3 regions of the Pseudomonas caspiana genome follow, and region 1 is predicted to be linked to each of the others. Evidence: predicted binding sites of a transcription regulator. Region 1 holds the regulator's gene; each other region holds the start of a gene.
What was found. Region 1 encodes FliA, which starts transcription of late flagellar genes. Its sites were predicted from a motif close to CTAAAGTTTNNNNNNNNNNNGCCGNTAA; they were not measured.

Region 2: ABRP31_RS03470 (methyl-accepting chemotaxis protein) is a predicted target of FliA. The motif match lies at 1,962-1,989, and genes of this name have one in related genera.
Region 3: ABRP31_RS12975 (methyl-accepting chemotaxis protein) is a predicted target of FliA. The motif match lies at 2,461-2,488, and genes of this name have one in related genera.

Annotation. Positions count from the first base shown of each region.
Region 1 covers NZ_CP167995.1:1,766,126-1,770,303, forward strand. Annotated here, with positions in the region: gene flhF (flagellar biosynthesis protein FlhF) at 1-669, shown strand, start outside; gene fleN (flagellar synthesis regulator FleN) at 785-1,618, shown strand; gene fliA (RNA polymerase sigma factor FliA) at 1,615-2,355, shown strand; gene ABRP31_RS07990 (chemotaxis response regulator CheY) at 2,648-3,022, shown strand; gene ABRP31_RS07995 (protein phosphatase CheZ) at 3,042-3,830, shown strand; gene ABRP31_RS08000 (chemotaxis protein CheA) at 3,869-4,178, shown strand, end outside.
Region 2 covers NZ_CP167995.1:760,869-765,046, forward strand. Annotated here, with positions in the region: rRNA gene ABRP31_RS03460 (23S ribosomal RNA) at 1-1,506, shown strand, start outside; rRNA gene rrf (5S ribosomal RNA) at 1,676-1,791, shown strand; gene ABRP31_RS03470 (methyl-accepting chemotaxis protein) at 2,104-3,729, shown strand; gene mksF (Mks condensin complex protein MksF) at 3,806-4,178, opposite strand, start outside.
Region 3 covers NZ_CP167995.1:2,826,976-2,831,153, forward strand. Annotated here, with positions in the region: gene ABRP31_RS12960 (chemotaxis protein CheA) at 1-446, opposite strand, end outside; gene ABRP31_RS12965 (STAS domain-containing protein) at 493-783, opposite strand; gene ABRP31_RS12970 (response regulator) at 822-1,190, opposite strand; gene ABRP31_RS12975 (methyl-accepting chemotaxis protein) at 1,200-2,414, opposite strand; gene ABRP31_RS12980 (LysR family transcriptional regulator) at 2,933-3,850, opposite strand; gene ABRP31_RS12985 (aspartate aminotransferase family protein) at 3,952-4,178, shown strand, end outside.

The DNA of each region.
Region 1 (4,178 bases):
GAGGGTGGTGTCATTGCAATGGTCGGCCCTGCCGGCATGGGCAAGACCACCACACTCGCCAAATTGGCGGCGCGTTACGTACTCAAGTATGGCGCGCAGAACATTGCTCTGGTGAGCATGGACAGCTTCCGTATCGGTGCTCAGGAGCAGCTCAAGACATTGGGTCGTATTCTCAATGTGCCGGTGACTCACGTTGATCCTGGTCAATCACTGGCGCAGGCGCTGGACCCTCTGTTGCGCAAGCGTGTTGTGTTGATCGACACTGCGGGCCTGCAAGCCAGCGACCCGGCCTTGCGCATGCAGCTGGAAAGCCTGGCCGGGCGCGGTATCAAGTCGCGTAATTATCTGGTGCTGGCAACCACCAGCCAGAAACAGGTGCTCACTGCCGCGTATCACAGCTACAAACGCTGTGGTCTGGCCGGTTGCATCCTGACCAAGCTGGACGAAACCGCCAGCCTGGGCGAAGTACTCAGTCTTGCCATCAGTCATGAGTTGCCTGTGGCCTATCTGACCGATGGACCACGAATTCCTGATGATCTTCACCTGCCACGTCGGCACCAATTGGTGACGCGCGCGGTCAATGTGCAGATGCAAGAAGAGCCAAGCGAAGAGGCCATGGCGGATATGTTCGCCGACCTTTACCACAACCCCAACAAACGGGTCGGTTAAGTGATGCGAACAATTGAAACTTACCTGCATCGATGGTCTGCCTGGCACGGCTCTTCATTGAGCGTGTCGCCCGCAATCTGGCTTCGGTCTACGCAACACAAGGTAAAAAACTAACATGGGCAGCATGCATCCCGTACAGGTGATCGCGGTGACCGGCGGCAAGGGTGGCGTCGGTAAGACTAACGTGTCAGTGAACCTTTCGCTGGCCTTGGCCGAGCTTGGCCGGCGCGTCATGCTGCTGGACGCCGACCTTGGCCTGGCCAATGTCGATGTCCTTCTGGGGCTTACGCCCAAGCGCACCCTTGCTGATGTGATCGAAGGGCGCTGTGAGCTTCGCGACGTCTTGTTGCAAGGCCCGGGCGGGATTCGCATCGTGCCTGCTGCTTCCGGCACGCAGAGCATGGTTCATCTGAGTCCGGCGCAGCACGCTGGCCTGATCCAGGCTTTCAGCGACATTGGCGATAATCTTGACGTATTGGTGATCGACACGGCCGCCGGTATCGGTGAGTCAGTGGTCAGCTTTGTCCGGGCGGCTCAGGAAGTGTTGCTGGTGGTGTGTGATGAGCCTACTTCCATCACCGACGCCTATGCCTTGATCAAGCTGCTCAACCGCGACTACGGGATGAACCGCTTCCGCGTTCTGGCCAACATGGCCCAGAGCCCGCAGGAAGGGCGCAACCTGTTCGCCAAGCTGACCAAAGTGACTGATCGTTTTCTGGACGTGGCCTTGCAATATGTAGGCGCCGTACCTTACGACGAGTGCGTGCGTAAGGCTGTCCAGAAGCAACGTGCGGTATACGAAGCTTTTCCACGCTCCAAATGCTCCCTGGCGTTCAAGGCTATTGCGCAGAAGGTCGATACCTGGCCACTGCCTGCCAACCCGCGTGGGCATCTCGAGTTCTTCGTTGAGCGACTGGTTTACCAGACAAGCGCAGGGCCTGTTCAATGACCGCGAGCGGCTATCAGATGTACAGCAAAGCGTCCCGGAACTCGCAATATGAGCTGATCGAGCGGTATGCTCCGCTCGTCAAGCGCATTGCGTACCACTTGCTGGCTCGTTTGCCAGCCAGTGTTCAGGTTGAAGACTTGATTCAGGCAGGCATGATCGGCTTGTTGGAAGTGTCCACCAAGTACGATTGCACCAAGGGTGCCAGTTTCGAGACCTATGCCGGGATTCGTATTCGCGGTGCGATGCTCGATGAAGTGCGTAAGGGAGACTGGGCGCCTCGCTCGGTCCACCGCAATACGCGCATGGTCAGTGACGCAATTCGCTCAATTGAAGCAAAAACAGGTCGCGACGCTAAAGATCATGAGGTTGCGGCCGAACTCCAATTGAGTCTCGATGATTATTACGGGATTTTGAACGATACCTTGGGCAGTCGCCTCTTCAGTTTCGACGACCTTTTGCAGGACGGCGAACATGAAGGACTGCATGAGGATGGCGCAAGCGGTTCGCTTGAGCCGTCGCGTGACCTGGAAGATGAACGCTTCCAGGCTGCGTTGGCAGATGCAATCGCCAACTTGCCGGAACGTGAACGTCTGGTTTTGGCGCTGTACTATGACGAGGAGCTGAACCTCAAGGAAATCGGTGAGGTCCTGGGGGTCAGTGAATCTCGAGTCAGCCAGTTACACAGCCAGTGCGCAGCTCGTTTACGAGGGCGTTTGGGAGAGTGGCGAGCGCGTTGACAGGTGGTACGTAATCCTTGGTGATTGCGTGTCGCGTGTGAGCAGGCTGTGCAAAGCGTTACGTGGGACAGTGGACAAGGCTGGAGCCATACAGGCATTCGCTCCACGGACTGTTAAAAGCAATAGCTTTCATGCAGCCCGTGGATTTGCTGTGCGGTTTCCATAGTTGTTGATTTACCAAGCCCGTCGTCGTTTTCGTGCAGCCAATGTGAGCTGTGCCAGTATTGATTGAACAGCGCGTTCAGGTGCTGAACGCGTCAAAGACTGCTTGGAGGTCGAATTGGACAAGAACATGAAAATCCTCATCGTTGATGACTTCTCAACGATGCGGCGGATCATTAAAAACCTGCTGCGTGATCTGGGCTTCACCAACACGTCCGAAGCCGATGACGGGCTTACCGCGTTGCCGATGCTGGAAAGCGGTTCCTTTGACTTTCTGGTAACGGACTGGAACATGCCTGGGATGACCGGTATCGACCTGCTGCGTAAAGTGCGTGCCGATGAGCGCCTCAAACACCTGCCGGTGTTGATGGTGACCGCAGAAGCCAAGCGCGACCAGATCATTGAAGCGGCTCAGGCCGGCGTCAATGGTTATGTCGTCAAGCCATTCACGGCTCAGGCGCTGAAAGAAAAGATCGACAAGATCTTTGAGCGCGTCAATAGCTGATGTATGCCGCGAGGGCTCTATGGAGAACAACGAAACGTCAATGGGCGAGTTTGAAGCGACCCTGAAAAAACACGCAAGCGAGCTCGTGACGAGCCTTGAAAAAGGCCGTTTCGGCGACGCTGTGCAACTGATCCATGAGCTTAACCAGGCTCGAGATCGTGGCCTGTATCAAGAAATCGGCAAGCTGACGCGCGAGCTGCACAGTGCGATCGTCAATTTCCAGATTGACCCGAACATGCCGCAAGCTGAAGAAGTGTCCCAGATCACGGACGCCACCGAACGCCTGTCGTATGTTGTCAGGCTCACGGAAGGTGCGGCTAACCGCACCATGGACCTGGTCGAGGAAAGTACTCCGCTGATGCACAGTCTGAACGACGAGGCCAAGGCCTTGAGTGCGGACTGGGGGCGTTTCATGCGGCGTGAAGTCAGCGCTGAAGAGTTTCGTGAACTGGCGCGCCGTGTTGATGGTTTCTTGACGCGCAGCGAAAAGGATACCCACCAGGTTTCCTCCAACCTCAACGACATTCTGCTGGCTCAGGACTTCCAGGACCTGACCGGCCAGGTGATCAAACGCGTGACGCAATTGGTCACTGAAGTCGAGAGCAATCTGCTCAAACTGGTGCTCATGGCCAGTCATGTAGACCGCTTTGCGGGCATCGAACACGACGACGAATCCATCCGCGCAGAAAAAGATCCACAAAAACATATCAAACAGGGTGAAGGTCCGCAGATTCATGCCGATAAACGGGAAGACGTTGTGTCCGGACAGGACGATGTAGACGATCTGCTATCGAGCCTGGGCTTCTAAGTCTGGTCTGTTGACGGTTAATTTTAGGGAGCACCCCAATGAGCTTCGGCGCCGATGAAGAGATCCTTCAGGATTTTCTGGTAGAGGCCGGCGAAATTCTGGAGCAGTTGTCTGAACAGTTGGTCGAGCTGGAAAGCCGACCGGATGACGCAGATCTGCTCAATGCAATTTTTCGCGGTTTTCACACTGTAAAAGGGGGCGCCGGCTTCCTCCAGCTCCATGAGCTGGTGGAGTGCTGCCACATCGCCGAGAACGTCTTCGACATCCTGCGCAAGGGTGAGCGTCGCGTAGACTCGGAATTGATGGACGTGGTCCTTGAAGCGCTGGATGCGGTCAATGCGATGTTCA
Region 2 (4,178 bases), 1.0 Mb from region 1:
CTGTACTTCTGGTTATTGCGATGGAGGGACGGAGAAGGCTAGGCCAGCTTGGCGTTGGTTGTCCAAGTTTAAGGTGGTAGGCTGAGATCTTAGGTAAATCCGGGATCTTAAGGCCGAGAGCTGATGACGAGTGTTCTTTTAGAACACGAAGTGGTTGATGCCATGCTTCCAAGAAAAGCTTCTAAGCTTCAGGTAACCAGGAACCGTACCCCAAACCGACACAGGTGGTTGGGTAGAGAATACCAAGGCGCTTGAGAGAACTCGGGTGAAGGAACTAGGCAAAATGGCACCGTAACTTCGGGAGAAGGTGCGCCGGTGAGGGTGAAGGACTTGCTCCGTAAGCTCATGCCGGTCGAAGATACCAGGCCGCTGCGACTGTTTATTAAAAACACAGCACTCTGCAAACACGAAAGTGGACGTATAGGGTGTGACGCCTGCCCGGTGCCGGAAGGTTAATTGATGGGGTTAGCTAACGCGAAGCTCTTGATCGAAGCCCCGGTAAACGGCGGCCGTAACTATAACGGTCCTAAGGTAGCGAAATTCCTTGTCGGGTAAGTTCCGACCTGCACGAATGGCGTAACGATGGCGGCGCTGTCTCCACCCGAGACTCAGTGAAATTGAAATCGCTGTGAAGATGCAGTGTATCCGCGGCTAGACGGAAAGACCCCGTGAACCTTTACTATAGCTTTGCACTGGACTTTGAATTTGCTTGTGTAGGATAGGTGGGAGGCTTTGAAGCGTGGACGCCAGTCTGCGTGGAGCCATCCTTGAAATACCACCCTGGCAACTTTGAGGTTCTAACTCAGGTCCGTCATCCGGATCGAGGACAGTGTATGGTGGGTAGTTTGACTGGGGCGGTCTCCTCCTAAAGAGTAACGGAGGAGTACGAAGGTGCGCTCAGACCGGTCGGAAATCGGTCGTAGAGTATAAAGGCAAAAGCGCGCTTGACTGCGAGACAGACACGTCGAGCAGGTACGAAAGTAGGTCTTAGTGATCCGGTGGTTCTGTATGGAAGGGCCATCGCTCAACGGATAAAAGGTACTCCGGGGATAACAGGCTGATACCGCCCAAGAGTTCATATCGACGGCGGTGTTTGGCACCTCGATGTCGGCTCATCACATCCTGGGGCTGAAGCCGGTCCCAAGGGTATGGCTGTTCGCCATTTAAAGTGGTACGCGAGCTGGGTTTAGAACGTCGTGAGACAGTTCGGTCCCTATCTGCCGTGGACGTTTGAGATTTGAGAGGGGCTGCTCCTAGTACGAGAGGACCGGAGTGGACGAACCTCTGGTGTTCCGGTTGTCACGCCAGTGGCATTGCCGGGTAGCTATGTTCGGAAAAGATAACCGCTGAAAGCATCTAAGCGGGAAACTTGCCTCAAGATGAGATCTCACTGGAACCTTGAGTTCCCTGAAGGGCCGTCGAAGACTACGACGTTGATAGGTGGGGTGTGTAAGCGCTGTGAGGCGTTGAGCTAACCCATACTAATTGCCCGTGAGGCTTGACCATATAACACCCAAGCAATCTGCGACCTTCTCTTAAAAAGAGCAGGGCATCAGATTGCGGTGACTGTGAAGACGACACGAACCGAAAGTTTGTTCGCACACTGAACCTGATCTATCACATACCCATTGGCTGGAGCGTCACCCGCAAGGGCGACGAGCCGGCAACCGAATTTCTTGACGACCATAGAGCATTGGAACCACCTGATCCCATCCCGAACTCAGAAGTGAAACGATGTATCGCCGATGGTAGTGTGGGGTTTCCCCATGTGAGAGTAGGTCATCGTCAAGATTAAATTCCAGAACCCCTGATCGCTTATGCGTTCAGGGGTTTTGTTTGTGCGCGAAGAAAAAGTCCTGCGGCGATGGAGGCTCACGCGTTCCGACGCATACACCGTTTCGCAGCCTTCGGCAGCTCCTACAAGTTCAATGGGAAGAGCGATTGCCGCAATCCTGTAAGGAGCGAATTTATTCGCGAAGAGGCCGATACCGGCGCTGCCTATCTATCGCCTACGTTCTAGGCGAAACATACTGAAACACACACCTTCATATTCCCGTATGGCGGCCGATAGCTTGCTAACTTCATTCTGTGAGTTCAGCCCGCATGACACTGCGTAATCTCGGAATTGCCCTTCGCGCCGCTCTCTGTTTCTCCCTTATGGCCTTATTCGTTTTGTTCCTCGGTGTTATGAGTCTGGATAAAATGTCCGGGCTCAATAAAAACACGACGGATCTTGGCGGAGGCTGGCTGAAGTCCACTCGGCTGCTGGGAGAGTTGGCTGATACCACCTCGCGCTTCCGCACCATGTCTTACCTCATTATGGTCAATCGCACTCAGGCGGATATCGACAAAGCAGAAGCCCGTCTTGAAGTCCTGACCAAGAAGGCCAACACGATTGTCGCTGCATACGCTCCTTTGGTTCGCAGCGCAGAAGAAGGCACGAAGTTTCAGCAGTTTAAAGAAGCTCTGAGCAACTACCTGATCGCTCAGGACAAACTGCGCCAGGCCTCTCTCGCCAAGCGTGACGCCGAGATCCCAGGTCTGATCAGCGGTGAACTCAAGAAATATTCGGATCAGATGGCTCCTTTAGTGGAGAGCCTGCTGGAACTCAACACCAAGGGCGCAGATGCCGCCGTGGCTGACTCCGCCAGCGAATACACCAGCGCACGTAATATCATCATTGCAGTGCTGGTGTTGACCGCTGCACTGACCGTCCTGCTGGCAATAATCCTGACTCGCAGCATCGTTCGCCCTCTCAGTGAGGCGGTACGTGCCGCTGAAGACGTAGCGCGTGGGGATTTGACGACGACAGCTCAGGTGAGCGGTCGTGATGAAGTCACGCGTCTCCAGCAAGCGCTGCAAACCATGCAGATTAACCTGCGCGACACCCTGCAGCGGATCTCCGGGTCGGCCACTCAGGTCGCTTCAGCGGCCGAAGAGCTCAATGCGGTGACTGAGGAAGGTTCGCGATCCCTGCAGCAACAAAACAATGAAATCGAACAAGCCGCGACAGCCGTCAACGAGATGACCGCAGCTGTCGAGGAAGTTGCCAGCAACGCAGTCAACACCTCTACCGCATCGCAGCAGTCCAGCACTTCAGCCATGCAAGGTCGCCAGCGAGTGCAGGAAACGGTTAATGCGATCCAGCAAATGACTACGGATGTCGAAATCACTTCCGAGCAGATCCGAAGTCTGGCTGATCAGACTCAAGATATCGGTAAGGTTCTGGACGTAATCCGTGCCATCGCAGAGCAGACCAATCTGCTGGCCCTCAACGCGGCCATTGAGGCAGCGCGTGCCGGGGAAGCCGGGCGTGGGTTTGCGGTTGTAGCTGACGAAGTCCGGGCGCTAGCCCATCGTACTCAGCAGTCCACGCAAGAAATTGAAGTCATGGTCAGCGGCATTCAGCAAGGGAGCAGCAAGGCGGTGGCTTCTATGCAGAACAGCAGCAACCGCGCTCAAAGTACTCTGGATGTGGCTCGCAGTGCCGGTGATGCTCTAGAAGAAATCACCCGCAGCGTGGGTGAAATTTCCGACCGTAACCTGGTGATCGCCAGTGCGGCAGAAGAGCAGGCGCAAGTGTCCCGCGAAGTGGATCGCAACCTGGTCAACATCCGAGACCTGTCGCTGCAGTCTTCCGACGGCGCTCACCAGACCAACGCAGCCAGCCAGGAGTTGTCGCGCCTGGCTGTCGAGTTGAATCAGATGGTGGGCAAGTTCAAGATTTAACGAACACCGAACCTCGAAAACGCCTACAAAAAAGGCCGCATTCTCATGCGGCCTTTTTTGTTCATGCGGACTCAGCTTATTCAGCCGCTTCCTCTGCGACTTCAGAAACAGTCGCCTTCACCTCATCACGTCGACGGATGTACTTCCAGTCCGCCTCATCAATGTAGATGCCGTTAGGCCCACTGCCGCCTTCCAGGTCGATGGCCACATGAGCCGAGACTTGCGGCTTTACACTCGCCAGAATCGGTACGAAGCCCAGTTGCAAACTGGTCTCCAGTAGCGCTGCCTGGTTCTTCTCGTCGATGTCTGCTGCTTCGTCCAGGTAGTAAGGCAAGCGCACGCGACCGGCTTGATCGCGATCCATCAAGTGCAGCAACAGGTACATGTTGGTCAGCGCCTTGATGGTCATCGTGGTGCCGTTTGATGCCGCGCCGTCGATGTCGGTATGG
Region 3 (4,178 bases), 1.1 Mb from region 1:
GTTTCTGCGTCCGGGATGACTTCCAGCTCATCGCTGCTGACGCCGGCGGGTGCCTGGTAAGCCTGCAGTTTTTTGCGCAGCTCGGCCTCCCGGGCCACAGCCGGAGCTTGCAGTTGGCCGCCTTGGCTGGCGACGACCTCAATCAATTCGAGCATATGATCGCCGGACTTCAACAGCACAGCGATCAGGCCGGCGTCAGCCGCAACGCAGCCTTCGCGCAGGCGATCCAGTACGTCTTCGACGATATGCGTGAAGCTGACAATCGGGTCCAGTCCAAACAGACCGGCCGAGCCCTTGATGGTATGCGCAGCACGAAAGATTGCGCCGATGGCGTCGGCGTCACCGGGTTCGCATTCCAGTTGCAGCAATGACTCTTCCATCGCCTCCAACAGCTCGCGAGCCTCGACGATGAACGTTTGTAATGCCTGGTCGAGATTGATGCTCACGCTCAGTTCCTTTTCTCGTGGAGGCCGTGGCTGGGCAAGAGGGTGATTAAACCGTCGGTGCCATGCCACTCAATTGCAGGGTTTCCAGTACCGCTTTGCTGTGGCCGGTCAAGGTCAGCGCGGTCCCGGCTTTAGAGGCCTCGCGCGTGATCATGATCAGCAGTTGCAAGCCTGCGCCGTCCATTTCGGTGATCTGCGACAGATCGATCTCCATCTGCGGCGTTGCGCCCAGCCGGGGCAGCAGTTGGGCGGACAACTCCGAGGCGGTATAGATAGTCAGCTCACCGTCGATGTTCACGTGTGCCGTGTCATTGAGTACTTCGCATGCAAGCGGCATCGCAACCTCCCGGTATCAGGCATCAAGTAACAGGCAAATCAGGGCAGGATCAGCTTGGAAACCGCGGCCAGCATTTGTGCTGGCTGGAAGGGTTTGACTACCCAGGCTTTGGCACCCGCAGCCTGACCTTCCATCTTTTTCGATTCCTGAGACTCGGTGGTCAGCATGATGATTGGCGTGAACTTGTAGTTCGGCAGCTTCTTCACCTCTTTGACGAACGTGATGCCATCCATGTTTGGCATGTTTACGTCGCTGATGATCAGGTGCACTTTCTGGCCATTGAGCTTGCTCAATGCATCACGGCCGTCGCTGGCTTCGATGACGTCGTAACCGGCGCTTTTCAGAGCAATGCCGACCACTTGACGAACGCTGCTGGAGTCGTCGACAACCAATACATTTTTAGCCATGAGGCTCTCCTAAAAGAAGGTTATTTCCTGGGAATTCTGCTGACCGGCGCTGCTGCCATGGTGCGTGTCGCGCTGCTCGTCGGTGGCGTAGGTCGCCTCCATACGTGCCAGCCAACTGCGCGCATCAATCGTCAATGCCTGATCGGGTGCCTGCGTGGCTTGCTGAAGATGGGCATGCAGGTCGTCAATGTTGTCTCGTACGTGAGTCAGGATCTGGCTGACCCGATCCTGAAATTGCAGGCTGACCAGCACTTCAGTCATTTCGTCACGGATACCAAAGCTTTCCTGCTGAAGCATTTCGGCTGATTCGCCGAGGCGCTCGGTGACGCTTTTGAAACGCTCCAGAACACGCTGAATGCTGCTTTCCGAGTTCGACACCGAGTTGCTGTCCTGATCGGCGCCGCTGGAGGCTGCCTGTACCAACTGAGTGATAGCGGTATTGATGATGTCGACCTTGGCTGACATCTGTTGGCCGGTTTCGCTGGACTTGCTCGACAGGCTGCGCACGGCATCGGCAACCACCGCAAAACCACGACCAGCCTCGCCAGCACGGGCGGCTTCGATGGCTGCGTTGAGGGCCAGCAAGTTGGTTTGCGCAGCGATGGCGGCAACGTCGGCGGCCATTGTGCGCAGCTCGCCGGTGTAGGCGGTGAGATTGCGAACCTGCGCGAGAGTCTCGTCGCGGCTGGTCTGGGTGGCCTTGAGGGAGTTGATGACCTGAACCAGGTCGTTGTCGCTCTGCGCGAGAACCTGCAGGGCACCATCAGTGTCTGCTCCGCCCAGATCGCCCGCCGCGTGTTGAGACGCGTGGACTGTCTCCTGGAGCCGCGAGGATATGCCGGTGAAACGATTGGCCAGCGAAACGATGGCGGTTTCTGTCTGCTGGCGCGAGCTTTCTACCTGCTTGGCCCAGATTGGCATCGCGCCCAGCAGAACTTCGTTGATCTGTGCATTGGATTGCAGCGAGGCGTTGTCCGCAGCTTGCTGTTGATACAGCGCTGCTGCCTGACTTACTGCTTGAAGTTTACGATTCTGACTGGATGCAGCGAATAACCCGGTTGCAACGCCTACTGCCAGCACAGCAGCACTCAAACCGATATTCAACTGCGTCGGCGCCGACAACAACAGCGCGGCACAACCTGCTGCCGCAGGTACCAGTGGAAACCAGAGGAAAAGCGCAGCAGTTTTGTGGCGAGTAGGGCTACCGTTTGGGCTCGGCGTCATGGTTCGTTCCTTGAACAGCAACAAAGGAAATATTATGAATACCGTGTTATCTGCAACGATGGCTGAGACTTTAGTCACATTACTGGCGTCAATCGTCGAGCAGTCGGACAAAAATCTCTTCGTTCGAGGGCATGTCGTTACGCATGTGGCGTTTTGAATAGAGGATGAACCCCGAGATCACAGGGCTTTCCCTTATAGCGACTCAGGAAAAACCGTAGCAGGGCAGTGCCAGAACGGAAATATTTTGTCTTGAATGACCGTAAATTTTTTTATATTCAGGGTCGGTTGGTGTCTTCTCGGCTGGTCAAGCGACTGATGATGGCGCAGAAGCTATTGCTCAATAGAGCCTGGCGAGTGGCTACAACGGCCTGATTTGGAAAGCATTTCCGACAAGAGTTGGACAAGGCAGGGAGCGGTTATCCCGCCACCTCAGCTTTTCGTCAGTTGTTGCAGCTCCACTCGTTGCCGCGAGCCAGCGCGGTGCGGTAAGCAACGTTTGCCCTGTTTTGAGCGTGACGCTACCGCGCTTGCACCGGACGCCCCCACAACTCCATCACGAAGTCGACAAAACTACGCAATTTTGGTGAGCGGTAGCGATCCTGGGCATACAGTAAATGCATCGGACGGCAGGGCAATTGGTAATCGGGCAACAACGCAATCAGCCTGCCGTCGGCCAGATCTTCGCGCACCAGAGCGTCGGGCATCATGACGATCCCGGCTCCAGCGCGAGCGGCTTTATGCAGACCGGCAGACGTATTCATGGTGATCGGACCGCTAACCGGAACCCGCACCTCGCCATCCGCACCGGTCAGTCGCCAGTGTTTTTCAGCTGCACTCCAGTCATCACCCGCCGGATAGGCAAAGGCCAGGCAGTCGTGCTGCTGTAAGTCCATGGGCTCGAGGGGGATACCGCGGCGTTTTAGATAAGACGGCGCGGCGCACAGGGTCAGGGTGTAGTCCTGCAAAGGTCTGGCGATCAGGCTTGAGCTATGAAGCCGGCCCAGACGGATCGCGGCGTCGAACCCCTGGCCGATCAAATCCATTCGCTCGTTGCTCCAGACGATATCCAGTTTGATCTGCGGGTAACGGTCAATGAACTCGCTAAGCGCCGGGGCCAGGCTTTCCGAGCCAAAGGTGAAAGGTGCAGTGATCCGCAATGTCCCCTGGGGAATATCCTGAGATTGCGCCGCCAGTTGCTCGGAGTCGGCGACCAACGCCAAGACATCCACGCAACGCTGGTAGTAAGTGGCGCCGAACTCTGTGAGGCCCTGCCGACGGGTCGTGCGTTTAAGCAGACTGACGCCCAGCCGCTGTTCCAGCGCCCGTAAATGGTTGCCGACCATGGTGGTCGACATGCCGCACTCGAGCGCCGCCGCCGTCATGCTGCCGGTTTCCACCACTTTCACAAAAACCGACATTGCCTGGAGTAAGTCCATTATCAAGCCCAGCTTTAAAATGTATGAAGAGAATAGCCGTTTATCCAGCTCAGGTTGCTAACGATACTGGAAAAAACAACGCCTGAGATGGAGCTTCAAACATGACCGCCACTAGCCTGATGAGCACTTACCAACCCCTTGCACTGGGTTTTACTCGCGGTCTGGGTACACGCCTGTGGGACGAGGCGGGTCGCGAATATCTGGATGCGGTAGCAGGCGTGGCGGTTACCAATGTGGGTCATTCACATCCCCGGCTGGTGGCGGCGATCAGTGAACAGGCAGGCTTGCTGATGCACACCTCGAATCTGTACAGCATTCAATGGCAGCA